DNA from 4 places in the Kitasatospora sp. NPDC018058 genome. Region 1 is predicted to be linked to each of the others. Evidence: riboswitches for the same ligand, from Rfam matches in the RefSeq annotation. Region 1 holds a riboswitch; each other region holds the start of a gene.
The links. Region 1 has a riboswitch for cyclic di-AMP ahead of ACH4E7_RS31595 (M23 family metallopeptidase). Riboswitches for the same ligand answer to the same signal wherever they lie in the genome.
Positions count from the first base shown of each region.

Region 1 (4,202 bases):
TGAGGCCGCCGCTGACGTGCTTGTACAGGGAGGGGGTGGCCACCCCCGCGCGGGCGGCGACGGAGGCCAGGGTGAGGGCCTCGGTGCCCTGCTCGTCGATGAGGGCGAGGGCGTGGTCGACGACCTGGTCGGGGGTCAGTCCTACACGGGGCATGGGGCGGGGTTCTCCGTACGGATGCGGATGCGGGGGCGGATGCGAGTGCGGCGGGTTCAGGCGAGTTCGGCGAGGAAGGGCAGCAGGGCGTCCGCGACGGCCTGCGGGTTGTCGGCCATCGGGTAGTGGCCGGACCCTTCGATCATCACCTTCCGGGTGCCGAGCGCCTCGGCCTGCCGGTCGGCGACGGCCTCCGGGTTCGGGAAGTCGGGGTCCTTGCCGCCCATCAGGACGAGCGAGGGGCAGCGGACGGCCGCGCACCAGCCGATCGGCGCGGAGTCCCCGGTGACGTGTCCGCGGGTGGCGGTCTTGCGCCCGGGGGTGCGCAGGTCGGCGACCAGTCCGGCCACGTAGTCGTCGAGATCGGCGGGGCGGGGTCCCGGGAAGGCCATCTTGCGCAGGTAGAAGCCCCAGACGGCGGGCCAGCGGACCATCGCGCCGCCCATCACGGACGCGACGCCCTGCATCAGGGCGCTGGCCCGGTACTCGACGAAGGCGTCGATCAGCGCGATCCCGGCGACCCGCTGGGGCGCGTCCCCGGCGAGCTTGACGACCGTCGCGCCGGTGTAGGACTGCCCGACCAGGACGGCCCGCTCGATGCCGAGGTGGTCGAGCAGGGCGAGGACGTCGGTGGCGACGGCGGCCGGGCTGTAGTCGTTCCAGGCGATCGAGGACTCGCCGAAGCCGCGCACGTCCATGGTGATGACCCGGCGCCCGGCCGCGGTGAGCAGCGGGTGCAGGTGCCGGTAGGCCCGGCGGCTGTCGAGCATTCCGGGGAGCAGGACGACGGGGGTGCCGTCGCCCTGCCGGGTGTCGTCGAAGGCGATCCGGCCGCCGGGGACGTCGAGGTGCTGGGTGCTCGGGGTGATGGTGCCGCTCACGGTGGGCCTCCACGGGGTCGCTGCTGCCGATAGCCATAAAGCTATGGCTAATAGCCTTAGCCGTCAACCCTTCCGACTCCTCGATTCCCGGGGGCTCAGCCCCCCTCGACCCTGAACGGATCGTGTTCGCTGAGCAGCTTCTCCAGTCGGGCCTGGTCGACCCGGGCGACGGTGTCCGACGACTCCTGCCGGTCCCGGATCACCTTGGCCAGCGTGAACGCGGAGGTGACGGTGTAGAGGAGGCCGATCCCGAGGAAGGCCCGGGTCCACCCGCCGACGGGCAGGTAGGCGATCCCGGCGGCGAGGGCCGAGCCGGAGATGGTGAAGGAGAGGACGGCCTGGATGTAGTACGCGGCCGTGGTGCGTGTCTGCATCGGTGCGCTCATGGCGCCAGGATGTGGCCGCGCGCCGTGGCTGCACATGAGTAGGAGTACTCAGATGGGCCGGGAGAATGGCGGGTGGTTCGTTGACGTCCGATCACCTGCCCCTCAGCCGTCCCGGGCGGATGGCTTGGAATCGGGGCGGCCTGGGATTAACGTTTGATAACGCAGCGCGGTCGTCAACGCCGTACCCAGACGGCACCGTGCGCCGTCGCCTAATCCCGCCGGCCGGCCTCCGGGCAGGTCAGGGAGCCGGGGAACCACGTTCCTTGGGGTGAATCGGCGGGGCTCCGGCCCGGCCGTAGGAGACCTTCCTGCTCCGAACCCGTCAGCTAACCCGGTAGGCGCGAAGGAAGGAAAGGAGCGCGCCTCCGTGGCGTCGACGCACACCCCGGCACACCCGGACGGCCCTGCAGCCGGTACCCAGCTCCTCGACCACCCCGGCCCGGACGGCACCGACTCTGCCGATCCCTTCGCCCCGGAGGCCGAGGCCAACCGCCACCGGATGCCGCGTCAGACCCGCGGGGCCTCCCCGCTGCTCGGCGTCACCGCCGTCGCCGCCACCCTGGGCGCCACCGGCTTCGCCTCCGCGACCCCGGCCGCCGCGCCCGCCATCGAGGCCCCGGACGAGACCCCGGTCGCCCTGGCCGCCGACCCCGGCCTCGCGCTCGCCGCCCGCATCCAGCAGCAGGCCGACGGCCAGCGCACCGCCGCCGAGGAGGGCGCCCGCCTGCAGGCCGCGCAGGAGGCCGAGGCGAAGGCCGCCGTCAAGGAGGCCGAGGCCAAGCGCGCCGCCGACGAGGCCGAGCGCGCCAAGGCCGCCGCCCTCACCCTGCCGGTGAAGGACTACAACCTCTCCGCCCACTACGGCCAGAGCGCCCGCTACTGGGCCCACCTGCACACCGGCCTGGACTTCGCCGCCGACACCGGCACCCCGGTCTACGCGGTCGGCCAGGGCACCATCACCTCGGCGGGCTGGTCCGGCGCGTACGGCTACCGGATCGTCGAGACCCTGCCCGACGGCACCGAGATCTGGTACTGCCACCTCTCCTCGATCATCAAGGGCGCCGGCCAGGTCGGCTCCGGCCAGCAGATCGGCAAGGTCGGCGCGACCGGCAACGTCACCGGTCCGCACCTGCACCTGGAGGTGCGCCCCGGCGGCGGCGCCCCGGTCGACCCGGAGACCTGGCTCCAGCAGCGCGGCCTCAACCCCTGACGGGAACCCCTGGCGGGAACCCCCGAGAAGAACCCCTGACGCAACGCCCGAGGGCCCCGGACATCCGGGGCCCTCGGGCGTTCACCGCGCCGGCATCACTCCGCGGGCACCTGCGCCAGGTACGCGTCGATCTCCTCCTGCCCCGGCTCCGGCGCCAGCTCCGGGAACTCCTCCACCAGCAGCCGCGCCAGCCCGGGCACCGTCCACTCGCCGAACAGGTCGAGCGCGACCTCGGCCGCCGCCGCCTCGAACTCCCCGAAGTCCCCGGCCAGTTCGTCCGGCATCGGCCGCCCCAGCGCGTTCAGCTCGGCCAGGTTGCGGTAGCTGCGCCGCATCAGACCCTGCTCCAGCAGCAGCCGCGCGCCGTCGGTGGCCATGCCGACCGACAGCAACCGGCCCGGCCCCCAGCCCAGCTCGTCCGGTTCGTCCAGCCAGCCGGCCGGCACCAGTGCCTCGTACGCGGCCAGCCGCTCCTCCTCGCCGAGTTCGGCGAAGCCGGCCAGCCAGTCCCGGACCGCCGCCTGGTCCGCGGTGTCCACCCCGTGGGCGTGCAGCAGTACGGCGTACAGCCGGGGCCAGGTGAGCAGGTCGGCGCGGCGCAGCAGCCCGGCCGCGACCTCGCCCTGCCACTCGGCCTCGGCGTGCAGCCGCTCCTGGCGCTTGGCGTTGAGCCGCTTCGCCGCCCGTTGGTGGTCGATCAGCAGCCGTACGGCGTCGCCGTACGCGAGCGGGTCCTCGTCCGGTGTGGGTTGGACGTAGAGGTGGAGCCGCTCGTACAGCAGGTGCTCCACCGCGTCGGAGGTCAGTTCGGGCCAACCGTCGTGCATCCTGCCGTCGCCCAGTTCCAGCAGCGCCAGCACCGTGCGCAGCGGCGCCTCGGCCACCGGCGCGCGGTCCTGCTCGGCCGCCCAGGCGAGCAGGTCGGCGGCCCGGGTGCGCGGGGCGAGCCGCAGGTCTTCGTCGTTCATGTTCCGAACGGTAGCCCGCCGGGCGCGGGTAGGGTCGGCAGCCATGGTCCCCGTACGACTCACCGGCCCCCGGCTCGCCATCCGCGAGTACCACCACACCCCGGAGGACGTGGACGCGCTGTACGCGCTGTTCAGCGACCCGGAGGTGACCCGCTACCTGCCCTTCGAACCGCGGGACCGCGAGACCTGCGCCGACCAGATCGAGCTCTACCTGGAGGAGGCGATGGCCGAGGAGCGGGACACCTACCGGCTCGCCGTCTGTCGGCGGGAGGACGCCGAGGACCCGGCGGACGCGGTGCCGATCGCCCACGCCAGCCTCACCCTCGGCACGTACCGCTCCGCCTACCTCGGCTACGTGCTGGGCCGCGAGGTGTGGGGCCGCGGCTACGCGGGCGAGATCGCCGGGCTGCTCTGCGAGCTCGCCTTCGGCCCGCTCGGGCTGCACCGGCTGGCCGCCCGGGTCGACGTGGACAACCCGGCCTCGGCCAAGGTGCTCACCAAGCTCGGCTTCCAGCTGGAGGGGCGGGTGCGGCACGACCTGTACAAGGGGGGCGTCTGGTCGGACTCGTACCTGTACTCGCTGCTCGTCGATGAGTGGCCCGG
Region 1 is NZ_JBIRFA010000028.1:91,868-96,069, forward strand. Features, by position in the region: gene ACH4E7_RS31580 (TetR/AcrR family transcriptional regulator) at 1-154, opposite strand, end outside; gene ACH4E7_RS31585 (alpha/beta fold hydrolase) at 211-1,035, opposite strand; gene ACH4E7_RS31590 (YiaA/YiaB family inner membrane protein) at 1,131-1,421, opposite strand; cyclic di-AMP (ydaO/yuaA leader) riboswitch at 1,618-1,776, shown strand; gene ACH4E7_RS31595 (M23 family metallopeptidase) at 1,789-2,631, shown strand; gene ACH4E7_RS31600 (hypothetical protein) at 2,727-3,599, opposite strand; gene ACH4E7_RS31605 (GNAT family N-acetyltransferase) at 3,643-4,202, shown strand, end outside.

Region 2 (4,202 bases), on a different contig from region 1:
GGGTGGCACCGGGGCCGCAGGCGGCCCCGGTGCGGAAAGGCCGGGAACAAGGGGGAACGGGGGTGCCTCGACCTTGGGAGCGGGCGTCGGGGACCGGACCGGGCAACGGCACTCAGGCCTGCGTGACCAGCTCCAGGTACGAGTCGTGCCACAGGTCCTCGTCCCCGTCCGGCAGCAGCAGGATGCGGTCGGGCCGGAGCGCCTCGATGGCGCCGGGGTCGTGGGTGACCATCACGATCGCGCCCGGGTAGGTGCCGACCGCCGCCAGGACCTCCGCCCGGGAGACCGGGTCCAGGTTGTTGGTCGGCTCGTCCAGGAGGAGCACGTTGGCGCCGGAGTGGGGTGGGGGCAACACTCTGCCAACCGCGATCGGGTACGTCGACCTCTACCTGCGCAAATCGCGTGTGGTACGTCATGAGGATCCCCGAGAGCCGACCTCCATCGAGCGGCTGGCTCCCGCCTGATGAGTTCATCGCCACCCTCCCTCGGGCGACCGCGTACGCCTCGCTGTACCGGAGACGCTGGCCGAGATGTGTCGGCCGGCCGCCGCGCCGGACGGCGACTGGTCGGCCGGCTACGGCCTGGGCCGGCAGCTCCAGCAGGTGGTCAGCCGGCTGCGGGTCGGCCACGGCGGCTCGATGCCCGGCTTCCTCGCCTCGCTCTTGTTCAGGGAGCAGGACGATGTGGCGGTCGTCATGCTCGTACACCACGGCCAGCCCCAACCTCGGCCAGGTGGCCCGCGACCTGATCGCGATCACCGCCGGGCGCGAGCCGCGGATCCCCGAGCCCGGGCGGCCCTTCACCGACGTCGACCCTGGAGCTGTTGGCGCTGACCGGCCCCTGGTGCTGTGGCACCAGCGCGGTCGCGCTGCACCTGCGAGCCGGCCGTGTGCTGGAGCTCACAGCGCTGGGCGGCGCGGCCCGCACCTCACGGTTCCGGCCCGGGCCGGACGGGACCTGGACCGGGCTGGACGGCTACTGCGCGGGCGAGCCGCTGCGCGTGGTGCACCGGGCCGACAGCACGGTCGACCACCTGGACCAGGCCGGCTTCGTCCACACCCGCACCCCGTACGATCCGGCAGCCGAGGTGCCGGGAGGCGTCGATGCGCAGGGTTGGCAGGCAGGCTGACCTCCGGTCAGGTCGGCGCGCCCCAGGGCGGGCGCGCCGGCCCGAACCCGCGACCCGCACGGCGCGCCATCGGGCGGTGGCCGCCGCGCTGGGCCCGGCGGCCCGTACTGACACGGACTCATAGGGCCGTTGTCGAATCGTTATCAAGCGCTATTGTGGATCATTCGGACAATCCGGCCGGGCCGTGACCCAGCTCACGAGGCCTTGTGCTAATGGCTCCGTGCCGTTTACGGTCCTTCTCGTTCGTCTCCGTACGAAACGAACCCCGCTCTCCGGAACGCCGAATCCTGCCGCCGGATCGGGCGGGCACGTGCATCCATGAAGCACCGCGGCAGGGGCGGGGGACCCACAGGTAAGTCGCCTCATCCGGACTGGTTCCGGCGGGGCTAGGGGTGAAGCCGCGTCTCTGCGCGGCCGGGCAACTCCAGCCCGAACCCGACAGCTCACCTCGCAGGCGTGTGAGAGGAATCGCACTTCATGCTGCCCGTCAACGCTCGCCCCAGCCTGTTCGCTGTCGGTTCCGTCAAGCGCATCGTCGCGGCCGCCGTGGTCGTCGGCGTCGGCGTCGGCATCCCGGTGGTCGCCGCCACCGCCGCGAACGCCGCCCCCGTCAAGCCCGCCCCGGCGCACTCGGCCCCGGCCGCCGCCCCGCAGGCGCCCGCTGTCTACACCGTCCAGAGCGGTGACTCCCTCACCAAGATCGCCACCACGCACAACGTGCAGGGCGGCTGGCAGAGGCTCTACGAGCTCAACAAGTCCGTGCTGACCAAAGGCCCGGGCAAGATCTACCCGGGCCAGCACCTGACCCTGGGCGGGGCCGCCCCGGCTCCGGCCAAGCCGGCCGCCGCCAGCCCGTTGGCCGCCACCCCGGCCGCCCCGGTCGCCAACACCCCGGCCGCGCTGCAGGCGCTTGCGGCCTCGATCGTCCCGGCGAACCAGCTGGCCTCGTTCGACCAGATCATCAGCCACGAGAGCGGCTGGAACATCCACGCCACCAACCCGAGCTCGGGTGCCTACGGCCTGCCGCAGGCGCTGCCCGGCAACAAGATGGCCTCGGCCGGTTCCGACTGGCAGAACAACCCCGCCACCCAGCTCAAGTGGGCCCTGCAGTACATGAACACCGTCTACGGCAGCCCGAACGCCGCCTGGGCGTTCTGGCAGGTGCACAGCGCGTACTGATCGGACCTCTCCCGATCAGTACGGCCTGATCGGGCCTGATCGGCCTGTTCGAACCGATGGGTCCGAGCGAGTACCGCCTGTCGGCCGGATGTCCGGCGGCTGACGGGTGCCAAGCGGCCACCTGACCGGCCCGGTTCACGTAGCGATGCGTGAGCCGGGCCGTCGGCGTGCCCGGGGTCCGGACGGGACCGCGGTGCGGGCAGTCCGCCGCGGCGTAGCGCACCGGCTACTCGGCGTACACGGCGAGGTCCTCGTCCCACCTCGAACACCGTTGGAACGGCCGTTGTGATCTCAGTGAATCCCGCACCGTCAGGGGAGGGCGGGGAGTGGCGAGTGTCGGTACTCCTCCATCGCGTCGAGCAACCAGTCCGCGAGGTACTGGGCGAACGACCCGCGGACCAGGAGCCGGTACGACGGCGCCTCGTCGAGCTGGTGGAGCACCACGTTGACCTTGGACACCGTCGTCTGGGCGCAGCGGCCCGGCGCGAAGGCGCGCGGGTGCAGATCGAGTGAGCAGCCCTTCTCCAGCACCTGGCGTGCGGCCGGGCCGGTCAGTTCGAGCGTCGTGCGGTTGGCGGAGACGTCCACGACCGATCCGGGCTCGTCTGCCAGCGCCGCGCGCAGAACCCGCTCGGTGGTCGGCCCCGAGCCGTCGGGGCCGACGACGAGCCACTCGTCCGGGCCCAGCCACAGCACCTGGAGGTCGCCTGCTCGGACGGCGGTGTCGGCCTGGGCCGGCAGAGCCGCGCCGAGCGCCTTGCCGACCCGCGCCGCGGCCGCGCCGGCCGGGTCGAGCCGGAGGTTGAGCTGGGCATGGAACGGGACCTCGCGCAGCCGGACACCTCGTTCGCTGGTGACAGCAGGGCCGAGATGGGGGTACCCACGGCCGGAGGCTGGGGGAGTGTCGGTGAGATGTCCGAGCGGACTCTGCCGCAGCCGGTCAACCGTCACGGCGGGCTCCCTTCGGGTCGTAGAGGACGGGGTCGGCGACGGTCGCGGCGACCGTGCGGCCGTCTGCGAGCGGTGCGAGGACGGTCTCGCCGATCCTGTCCCGGCCGCCTCGGACGAGGGCGAGAGCGAAGGTCCGGCCGAGCGCGGCGCTGCGGTAGCTGGAGGTCACGTGGCCGAGCGAGGGCACCGGGCCGGCCGTGGTGTCGACGCCCTCGGCCACCAGCTGGGAGCCCTCCGGCAGCAACTCGGCGCGGTCGACCGGCAGCAGCGCGACCAGGTGCTTCCGGTCGGCCCGCGCGGTGTCCGCCCGCCGGAAGGACCGCTTGCCGACGAAGTGCTTGTGGCGGGAGACGATCCACTCCATGCCGAGGTCCTGCGGGGTGACCGTGCCGTCCGTGTCCTGGCCGACGATGGGGTATCCCTTCTCCGCGCGTAGCACGTGCATGGTCTCGGTGCCGTAGGGGGTGATTCCGGCCGGGCCGCCCGCCGCGATCACGGCCTCCCACGCGGCGAGGCCGAACCAGCTCGCGACGTTGATCTCGTACGCCAGCTCGCCGGAGAAGGAGATGCGGCAGATCCGGGCCGGGATGCCGTTGGCCAGTCCGGCCTGACTGACCGTCATGAACGGGAATGCCTCGTTGGAGACGTCCAGATCGGGCGCGAGGGCGGTAAGGACCTCACGGGACCGGGGGCCGACGACGGCGACGGTGGACCACTGCTCGGTCACCGAGGTGCAGCGCACGCGCAGCTCGGGCCACTCGGTCTGCAGCCACTCCTCGAGCCAGTCGAACACGGCCGCCGCGTTGCCCGTGGTCGTCGTCAGGTAGTAGTGGTCGTCGGAGAGCCGCACGGTGACACCGTCGTCGAAGACCATGCCGTCGGGACGGCACATGATGCCGTAACGGGCCGATCCCACGGCCAGTTTGGCGAAGCCGTTGGTATA
Region 2 is NZ_JBIRFA010000006.1:36,615-40,816, forward strand. Features, by position in the region: partial or broken gene ACH4E7_RS10185 (ABC transporter ATP-binding protein) at 113-340, opposite strand; gene ACH4E7_RS10190 (hypothetical protein) at 824-1,129, shown strand; cyclic di-AMP (ydaO/yuaA leader) riboswitch at 1,444-1,599, shown strand; gene ACH4E7_RS10195 (LysM peptidoglycan-binding domain-containing protein) at 1,607-2,308, shown strand; gene ACH4E7_RS10200 (sarcosine oxidase subunit gamma) at 2,618-3,259, opposite strand; gene ACH4E7_RS10205 (sarcosine oxidase subunit alpha family protein) at 3,249-4,202, opposite strand, start outside.
Region 2: it holds a riboswitch for cyclic di-AMP, as region 1 does, so the genes downstream of both, ACH4E7_RS10195 (LysM peptidoglycan-binding domain-containing protein) here and ACH4E7_RS31595 (M23 family metallopeptidase) in region 1, are expected to answer to the same signal.

Region 3 (4,202 bases), on a different contig from region 1:
GGCCGGGCGCCGCTGCGGCGGGACGAGTTCGCCGATGGCCTCGCCGATGAGGGCGACGAGTTCGGCGAGGCGCTCCAGGTCGAGGTGGTCGGGCAGGTCGGCGAGGGAGACGATCCGCTCGCCGTTCGGGCCGGCGACGCAGAAGAGGTCGATCGGCCCGAGGTGCTTCTCGGCGGTGTCGACCAGGGCGGCGACGTCGCTGGGGCGGCGGATGTCCGCGGAGACGCCGACGACGGGGCAGCCGGGCCGGTCGAGTTCGGCGGCGAGGTCCTCGGCGATGCCGACGTGGGTGTCGGCGATCAGCATCCCGGCGGCGCCGGCCGCGGTGAACCGGCGGGCGAGGTCGGCTCCCGAACCGCCGTCGAGTACCGCGATGACGACGACTGCCCCGCTGACCGGCATGGTCTGCTCCTCCCTGTGGGCGACACCGCACCGGCGCCCACGCGTACTGCGGAGGATCGTAGGCACGTCCTGACCCTCCGCAACAGGGATTACCCCGCAGGTGACCAGACTCACGCCTGCCACCCGGCCAAGAGCTGTCCAAGAGCTGTCCACGGTCCGTCCACGGGCCGTCCACGGAGCGTTGGCGGCGTGATCGCCCGCCGTCGGCGGACCGCTCGCGCGCCGCTCGCGGACGGGCGGCGGGCAGGGCGCGCCGGGCCCAGCGGTTACGGTCGACCCATGCCTGCTCAGCCCGACGCCGCCCAGCCCGCCCCGCAGCTCTTCACCTGGGAGTTCGCCGCCGATCCGTACCCCGCCTACGCGTGGCTGCGCGAGCACGCCCCGGTGCACCGCACCAAGCTGCCGAGCGGGGTGGAGGCGTGGCTGGTGACGCGCTACGCGGACGCCCGGCAGGCGCTCGCGGACAGCCGGCTGTCGAAGAACCCGGCGCACCACAGCGGGCAGGCGCACCGCACCGGCCGGGTGGGCATCCCGGGGGAGCGGCAGGCGGATCTGATGACCCACCTGCTGAACATCGACCCGCCGGACCACACCCGGCTGCGCCGTCTGGTGTCGAAGGCGTTCACCCCGCGCCGGGTGGCCGAGTTCGAGCCGCGGGTGCAGCAGCTCACCGACCGGCTGATCGACGGCTTCGCGCAGCGCGGTTCGGCGGACCTGATCCACGAGTTCGCCTTCCCGCTCCCCATCTACGCGATCTGCGACATGCTGGGCGTGCCGGCCGAGGACCAGGACGATCTGCGGGACTGGGCGGGCATGATGATCCGCCACCACGGTGGGCAACGCGGCGGCGTGGGCCGGGCGGTCAAGCGCATCCGCGCCTACCTGGTGGACCTCATCCACCGCAAGCGGGCCGACCTCGGTGACGACCTGATCTCCGGCCTGATCCGGGCCAGCGACCACGGCGAGCACCTGACGGAGAACGAGGCCGCCGCCATGTGCTTCGTGTTGATCTTCGCGGGGTTCGAAACCACCATCAACCTGATCGGCAACGGGATGTACGCGCTGTTGCGCGATCCGGGGCAGCGGGCGCTGCTGCAGGAGTCGGTGGTGCGCGGGGAGACCGCGCTGCTGGAGACCGGGATCGAGGAACTCCTGCGCTACGACGGGCCGGTGGAGCTGGCGACCTGGCGGTTCGCGACCCGGCCGCTGACCATCGGCGGGGTGGACATCCCGGTCGGCGATCCGGTGCTGGTGGTGCTGGCGGCGGCGGACCGCGACCCGGCCCGGTTCGCGGACGAGAACACCCTCGACCTGGCCCGGGCCGACAACCCCCACCTGGGGTTCGGGCACGGCATCCACTACTGCATCGGTGCCCCGCTGGCCCGGCTGGAAGGGCGTGCCGCGCTGGCCACGCTGCTTTCCCGACTGCCCGATCTCCGACTGGCTGAAACCCCGGAGAATCTGCGCTGGCGCGGCGGCCTGATCATGCGTGGATTGCGCGAACTTCCGGTCGAATTCAGTCCCGAGATCCGGTCGCCGCACGCCGTTCCTGAGGCTCCGACACACTGACTTGACGTCGCTGGTGCACCCTTGATCCCGGTATGAACAGCCATCAATCCGGACATAGGGGAGCCGTTGGTAGGCGATTGATCACGTGCCGTAATTTTGGTGTGATGTCGACGATATGAGCTTGTGATTGATCTGAGGATCTGTCTAGTCTCCCTGGAGTTCGCAGCTGCGGACCTCGTGCGCGGAACGCCGAATCCTGCCCGCCGCGCCACGGGAAGCCGACCAGAACCCTGGGCAGGGGCGGGGGAACCACGTTTGTTGCCGTCCTCCACGGCTTGGGGTGAAGCCGCCCGAGCGGAACCGTTTCCGCATGCGGCGGCCGGGCCACCTCCCGGTCCGAACCCGACAGCTCACCTCGCAGGCGTGCGGAGAGGGACCTCTTCATGCTGCTCGTTGGAACCGGCCGTCACCGTCGTCGCACCCAGACCGAGAAGGCCATCGCCGTCGCCGGTGTGGCCGGCGTCGGACTCGCGATGCCGCTCCTCGCCGCCACCGGCGCCTCCGCCGCCCCGGCCTCCGCCTGGGACTCCGTCGCCCAGTGCGAGAGCGGCGGCGACTGGAGCATCAACACCGGCAACGGCTTCTACGGCGGCCTGCAGTTCACCTCCAGCACCTGGAAGGCGTTCGGCGGCACCGCCTACGCGTCGCAGGCCAACCAGGCCAGCAAGGCCCAGCAGATCTCGGTCGCCGAGAAGGTGCTGGCCTCCCAGGGCCCGGGCGCCTGGCCGGTCTGCTCCCAGAAGGCGGGCCTGAGCAAGGGCGGCGCCCCGGCCGTGGTCGACACCTCCTCGGACGCCAAGCCGCAGGCCGCCCCGCAGCAGCAGACGCCCAAGCAGCAGGCCCCGAAGCAGCAGGCCCCCAAGGCGGAGCAGTACGCCCCGAAGCACGCCGCTCCCAGGCAGGCCGAGAAGCCTGTCGATCAGTCGGCCCAGCAGTACGCCCCCAAGCACGCCGCCCCGCGCGCCGCCCAGCCGGCCCAGGCCGCCCCGGCCGGCCACGACTACACCGTCCACTCCGGTGACACCCTGTCGAGCATCGCCGCCGCCCAGGGCGTGTCCGGCGGCTGGCAGGCGCTGTACGGCGGCAACCGCGGCACGGTCGGCGGCGACCCGAACCTGATCATGCCCGGCCAGGTCCTGCACCTCGGCTGAGCCGGTCCACGGGCCCCCGGCTGACGCCCCGAAGGACCTCGAGCAACACCCCGGGAACGAAGGGGGCCGCGCCCGGCCCCCTTCGCCCGCATTCGTCCGCGGCAAAGGGACAAGCTGGGACAAGCAGGTGAACTACCGGTGGGTAGTGGGGCCACACGCTGAGACGAAGCCGAGGTCAACGTGGCCCCGGGAGCCCGGGCGGTTAGGCTCTGGTCGTAACGACTCCGCAATCGTCCCGCCGACAGCCACCACCGTCGGCCGGACCCTGCTTCCGCAAGGAGATGCCTCGTGCCGTCCATCGATGTCGTCGTAGCCCGTGAGATCCTCGACTCGCGCGGCAACCCCACGGTCGAGGTCGAGGTCGGCCTCGACGACGGCAGCACCGGTCGTGCCGCTGTCCCGTCGGGTGCCTCGACCGGCGCCTTCGAGGCGCTGGAGCTGCGCGACGGTGACAAGAACCGCTACTTCGGCAAGGGCGTCGAGAAGGCCGTCCTGGCCGTCATCGAGCAGATCGGCCCGGAGCTGGTCGGCTACGACGCCACCGAGCAGCGCCTGATCGACCAGGCCATGCTCGACCTGGACGCCACCCCGGACAAGTCCTCGCTCGGCGCCAACGCCATCCTGGGCGTCTCGCTGGCCGTCGCGCACGCCGCCTCCGAGGCCAGCGACCTGCCGCTGTTCCGCTACCTGGGCGGCCCGAACGCGCACGTCCTGCCGGTCCCGATGATGAACATCCTCAACGGCGGCTCGCACGCGGACTCCAACGTCGACATCCAGGAGTTCATGATCGCCCCGATCGGCGCGGAGTCCTTCTCCGAGGCCGTCCGCTGGGGCGTCGAGGTCTACCACACCCTCAAGGGCGTGCTGAAGGAGCGCGGCCTGTCGACCGGCCTCGGCGACGAGGGCGGCTTCGCCCCGAACCTGGACAGCAACCGCGAGGCCCTCGACCTCATCATGGAGGCGATCCAGAAGGCCGGTTACGTCCCCGGCCGTGACATCGCCCTGGCCCTGGACGTCGCCTCCTCCGAGTTCTTCAAGGACGGCGCCTACCAGTTCGAGGGCAAGGCCCTCTCGGCCGCC
Region 3 is NZ_JBIRFA010000001.1:112,718-116,919, forward strand. Features, by position in the region: gene ACH4E7_RS00520 (SDR family NAD(P)-dependent oxidoreductase) at 1-402, opposite strand, end outside; gene ACH4E7_RS00525 (cytochrome P450) at 682-1,971, shown strand; cyclic di-AMP (ydaO/yuaA leader) riboswitch at 2,182-2,349, shown strand; gene ACH4E7_RS00530 (transglycosylase family protein) at 2,355-3,122, shown strand; gene eno (phosphopyruvate hydratase) at 3,411-4,202, shown strand, end outside.
Region 3: it holds a riboswitch for cyclic di-AMP, as region 1 does, so the genes downstream of both, ACH4E7_RS00530 (transglycosylase family protein) here and ACH4E7_RS31595 (M23 family metallopeptidase) in region 1, are expected to answer to the same signal.

Region 4 (4,202 bases), on a different contig from region 1:
TGACCGAGCCCGTCATCCTGGACGCCGACGGCGTCCTCCTGGACGGCCGCGGGCGACTCGCCGCCTGCGAATTGGCCGACGTCGAACCCCGCTTCACCACCTATCAGGGCGACGATCCGGTCTGCCTGATCGTGTCCGCCAACCGCCACCACCCGAACACCACCGCGAGCCAGCACGCCATGATCGCCGCGATGGCACGCTCACTCTCCCCGGGCTCACTCCCGTCCGACACCGCCCGCCACGGCATCAACGTCACCCGGCTGTCCATCGCCACCACCGTGCTCGAACACGCCCCCGACCTCGCCGAACAGGTCCGCACCGGCACCCTCGCCCTCAACGCCGCCTACACCGCCGTCCGCAGACGCAAGGCCGACGCCAAGGCCCTCCTCGCCCAGCACGCACGACTGCGCCGGGACGCCCCCGACCTCGCCGAGCAGGTCATCGCCGGCCACCTCGCCCTCACCGACGCCACCGTGGCCCTCGACGCCCGACAGGAGGAGGAACACCTGCGCCGGCGCGTCGAGGAGATCGACGCCATCCGGCTCGCCGACGGCGACACCACGCCGGCCTTCGCCCGGACCGCCGAAGCGGGCGATGTCGACTGGCGCGACGCCCATCAGAGAGCCGAGCAGTACCTCGCCCAGCGCCACGACGCCATCCGCCACGTCCAGCACAGCCTGGCCGGCATCGCGGAACTCTGGAGCGCCGTCCAGGACCTCGCCCACCACCCCCGGAGCCCCTACGCCCGGGAGATCCTCAAGGGCCTCACCGGCCCGGCGCGCACCCTCGCCAACCGCCTCATCGCTCTCGAGACCGGTTGCGCGACAGGCGCGGCCTAACCCGCACCCCGCCGCCGCTACGGCTGAGACAGCGGTCCGGAAGTCTTCTGCGGCGGCGGCGAAACAACCCGCCGCCGCTGTCTGTGCACACTCCAACGCGCTCCGCCGGCACCCCGGGCGCTACACCCCGTAGACGACGGTGATGCGGTCGCCGGTGTCGGAGGCCGGGTCGGTGCGGGCGGTGGAGTCGTCGGCCTCGGGATTCCTCGAACTCGAGCGCGGCCGCACGCACGGGCCGGTCGTCGACTGACGCGAGCCGGCTGCCTCGTCCGCCTCCGCCTCTCCGGGGCGGCGGCCGTCACGACCGGCATCGACGGCCGGGGAAGCTGTCCGATTAGGGTATATATGCGGCGGTATATCAGCGAATATGTCTTTCCATCAGATTTCGCCGGATGTCGGTGTGATATGCACGATACGAACTTGTGTCTCCCGGGTCGATCTGCCTAGCGTTCAGGCTGTTCGCACCTGCGGACCCTGCCGCCGGGACGCCGAGTCCTGTCCACCGGTCGGCCGGACGTCGAGCAGTGCACCGGGCAGGAGCGGGGGAACCAGGTAGTTCGCCGCGCCCTGCTCGGCCCGTTCGCGGGCGAGACGGGTGTGGCTAGGGGTGAAGCCGCCGCGTGCGGCCGGGCTACCTCACGGCCCGAACCCGACAGCTCACCTCGCAGGCGTCGCAGAGGGACGCCCCATGCTGACTTCAGGTACCGGCCGGCATCGCCGTGCGCGCCGGAGACACACCCCGCGTCTGGCCGCCACCGCCGGGATCGCCGGCGCCGGCCTTATGCTGCCGCTGCTGAGCGCGAGCGGAGCCTCCGCCGCGCCCGGCTACACCCACGCGAGCCACGCCGGGTGGCAGGAGCACCACCAGCACCGGCACCAGAGCGACTCCGATGGCCAGCACCGCCACCAAGCCGGCCCGCCCTCCACTCCGACCTCCACTCCGACCTCGCCCGAAGCCTCGCAGGCCGCGCCGTCGCCGTCCGCCCCGGCCTCCCCCGCCCCGGAATCCGCGACCGCGCGCCCCGGTGGCGAGTCCCAGGGCTCCCACTCGGCGCGGCCCTCCGCTCCGGCTCCGACCCCGGCGTCCCACACGTCCGCGCCGTCGTCCCCGTCCGCCCCGGCCACGCACGCCCCCGCCCCCGCGGCCACACCCACCACCCCGGCCGCGCAGACCGGTTCGAGCTCGGACGCCGTGCGGCAGGTCCTCAATCTGATCAACCAGGCGCGGGCCGCCCAGGGTCTGCCCGCCTACACCATCACGTCGGGGCTGACCAGCAGCGCCGAGGCCCACGATCAGACGATGGCCGACGGCTGTGGTATGTCCCACCAGTGCCCGGGCGAGGCCGAGTTGGGGGCGCGGGAGACGGCCGCGGGCGTCCAGTGGAACGCCGCCGGGGAGAACATAGGCTACGGCAACGGGGTCTCCACCTCGGCCCAGGACATCGCCGCCATGGCGGTGAGCCTGACCCAGGACATGCTGAACGAGACGCCGCCGAACGACGGCCACCGCAAGAACATCCTCAGCAGCGAGTTCACCCACATCGGCATCGCCGTCCACCGGGATGCCAGTGGAACCGTCTGGCTCACCCAGGACTTCTCCAACTGACCCGTCCGTCAAGGACGTGAGCCGAGGCCGGCCCGACCCCGTTTCGGGCGGGTCGGCCGCCTCCGTCCCGCGGGCACCCGGCCCGTGGGACGGAGGCGGCCGGAGGATCGGCCGGCGGACACCGTCCAAGCCGCTGACCCCGGACGTGACCGCCTGGTCCGATGGCGGCGGCAAGGTCACCGCGGCCCGCCGCCCGCTGCACGGCACCGACCCGGTCGCCCGCTGGATGCCCGGCGTCCTTGCCAAGCCCGAACCACTGGGCATGGCACGGGAGTCGGCAGTCATCAGCGGCGAGGAAGGCATCCTGTTCACCATGGGCGGATGCTCGGTCGGCGCGCTCACCTACGACATCGCCGATGGTCGCATCCAGAACCTCCGCTTCCAGGTCAACCCTGACAAGCTCACCGGCCTCGTCTGACCGCACGGGAGGCCGGTACCTGGCACGACAGCGGGCCGTACCGATGTCTCAGAACGAGCTGAGCTGTGGGTCCTGCGCTCGGCGATCTCGGCGTTCGGCGAGGGTCCGGCTGCTGGTGGCGGCCGCGGTGCGGGCGGCAGCCCCGTCCTAGGACCGGGCTGCCACGTGATCAACGTCGTGCTGCTCCCGGCCGACGGTCATGGTCTTGCCGTGCCGGTGGCGGCCAGCGATTCTGGGCCGATGCCAGGGCAGCAGCGTGCCGAACCCCGCGCCCGAACCCGGCCGGGACCTCTCCGATCAATGATCTTGTGGCAGATCGAGGCGATGGCGTTACTGGCCGGTAATTTGGCTGATCACCACCTCCCCTGAGGGTCCGTCAGATCGCTACGCTCCGGCAATCGATCGGTTCGAGCACAGATGGAGCGCGTGATGGAACGACCCACCCCCAGCCGTGGACGCCGGACGGCGAGTGCCGTCCTCGCGGCGACGCTCGCCCTCGGCGGGGCCGCCGTCGCACAGCCCGCCGTCGCACAGCCCGCCGTCGCGGACTCGCCGCTCGCGGCCGCGGTGGGTGTCGGGTCGTTCCGCCTGGCCGACGTCCCGATGAAGGACGGCGTCGTCCTCAAGGCCGACGTGTTCACCCCGGCCCCCGGGACGCCGGGAGCCGATCCGCAGGGGCGCTACCCGTTGGTGGTGCAGCCGGCCAGCTGGGGGCAGAACGACCTGGAGTACGTCGCCCAGGGCCGTGCGCTCGCCGCCGACGGGTACGTCGTCGTCACCTACACGGTGCGGGGTTTCTGGGGCTCCGGCGGGAAGGTCGATGTCGCCGGGCCCAAGGACGTCGCGGACATCTCCACGGTGATCGACTGGGCGCTCGCGCACACCCCGGCCGACCCGGACCGGGTCGGCATGGTGGGGCTCTCGCTGGGCGGCGGGCTGACCCTGCTCGGCGCCGCCTTCGATCCGCGGATCAAGGCCGTCGCCTCGCTCAGCGGCTGGGCCGACCTCACCGACTCGCTCTACAGCGGGCAGACCCGGCATCTGCAGGCCGCGGCCGTGCTCGCCGGCATCCAGGCCCCGACCGGCCGCAAGAGCCCCGAGTTCGCACGGGTGCTTGACGACCTCTTCGCCGACCGTGACCTGCCCGAGGTCATCGGCTGGGCGGACACCCGCTCCCCGGCTCGCTACCTGGACCGGATCAACGCGAACGGCACCGCCGTGCTGATGGCCAACGCCTGGGGCGACAGCTTCTTCAACCCCAGCCAGGTCACCGACTTCTACCAGCGGCTGACCGTGCCCAAGCGCCTCGAACTGCGCCCGGGCGACCACGCGAGCCAGG
Region 4 is NZ_JBIRFA010000027.1:111,385-115,586, reverse strand. Features, by position in the region: gene ACH4E7_RS31050 (hypothetical protein) at 1-839, shown strand, start outside; cyclic di-AMP (ydaO/yuaA leader) riboswitch at 1,357-1,525, shown strand; gene ACH4E7_RS31045 (CAP domain-containing protein) at 1,528-2,445, shown strand; gene ACH4E7_RS31040 (hypothetical protein) at 2,591-2,863, shown strand; gene ACH4E7_RS31035 (CocE/NonD family hydrolase) at 3,293-4,202, shown strand, end outside.
Region 4: it holds a riboswitch for cyclic di-AMP, as region 1 does, so the genes downstream of both, ACH4E7_RS31045 (CAP domain-containing protein) here and ACH4E7_RS31595 (M23 family metallopeptidase) in region 1, are expected to answer to the same signal.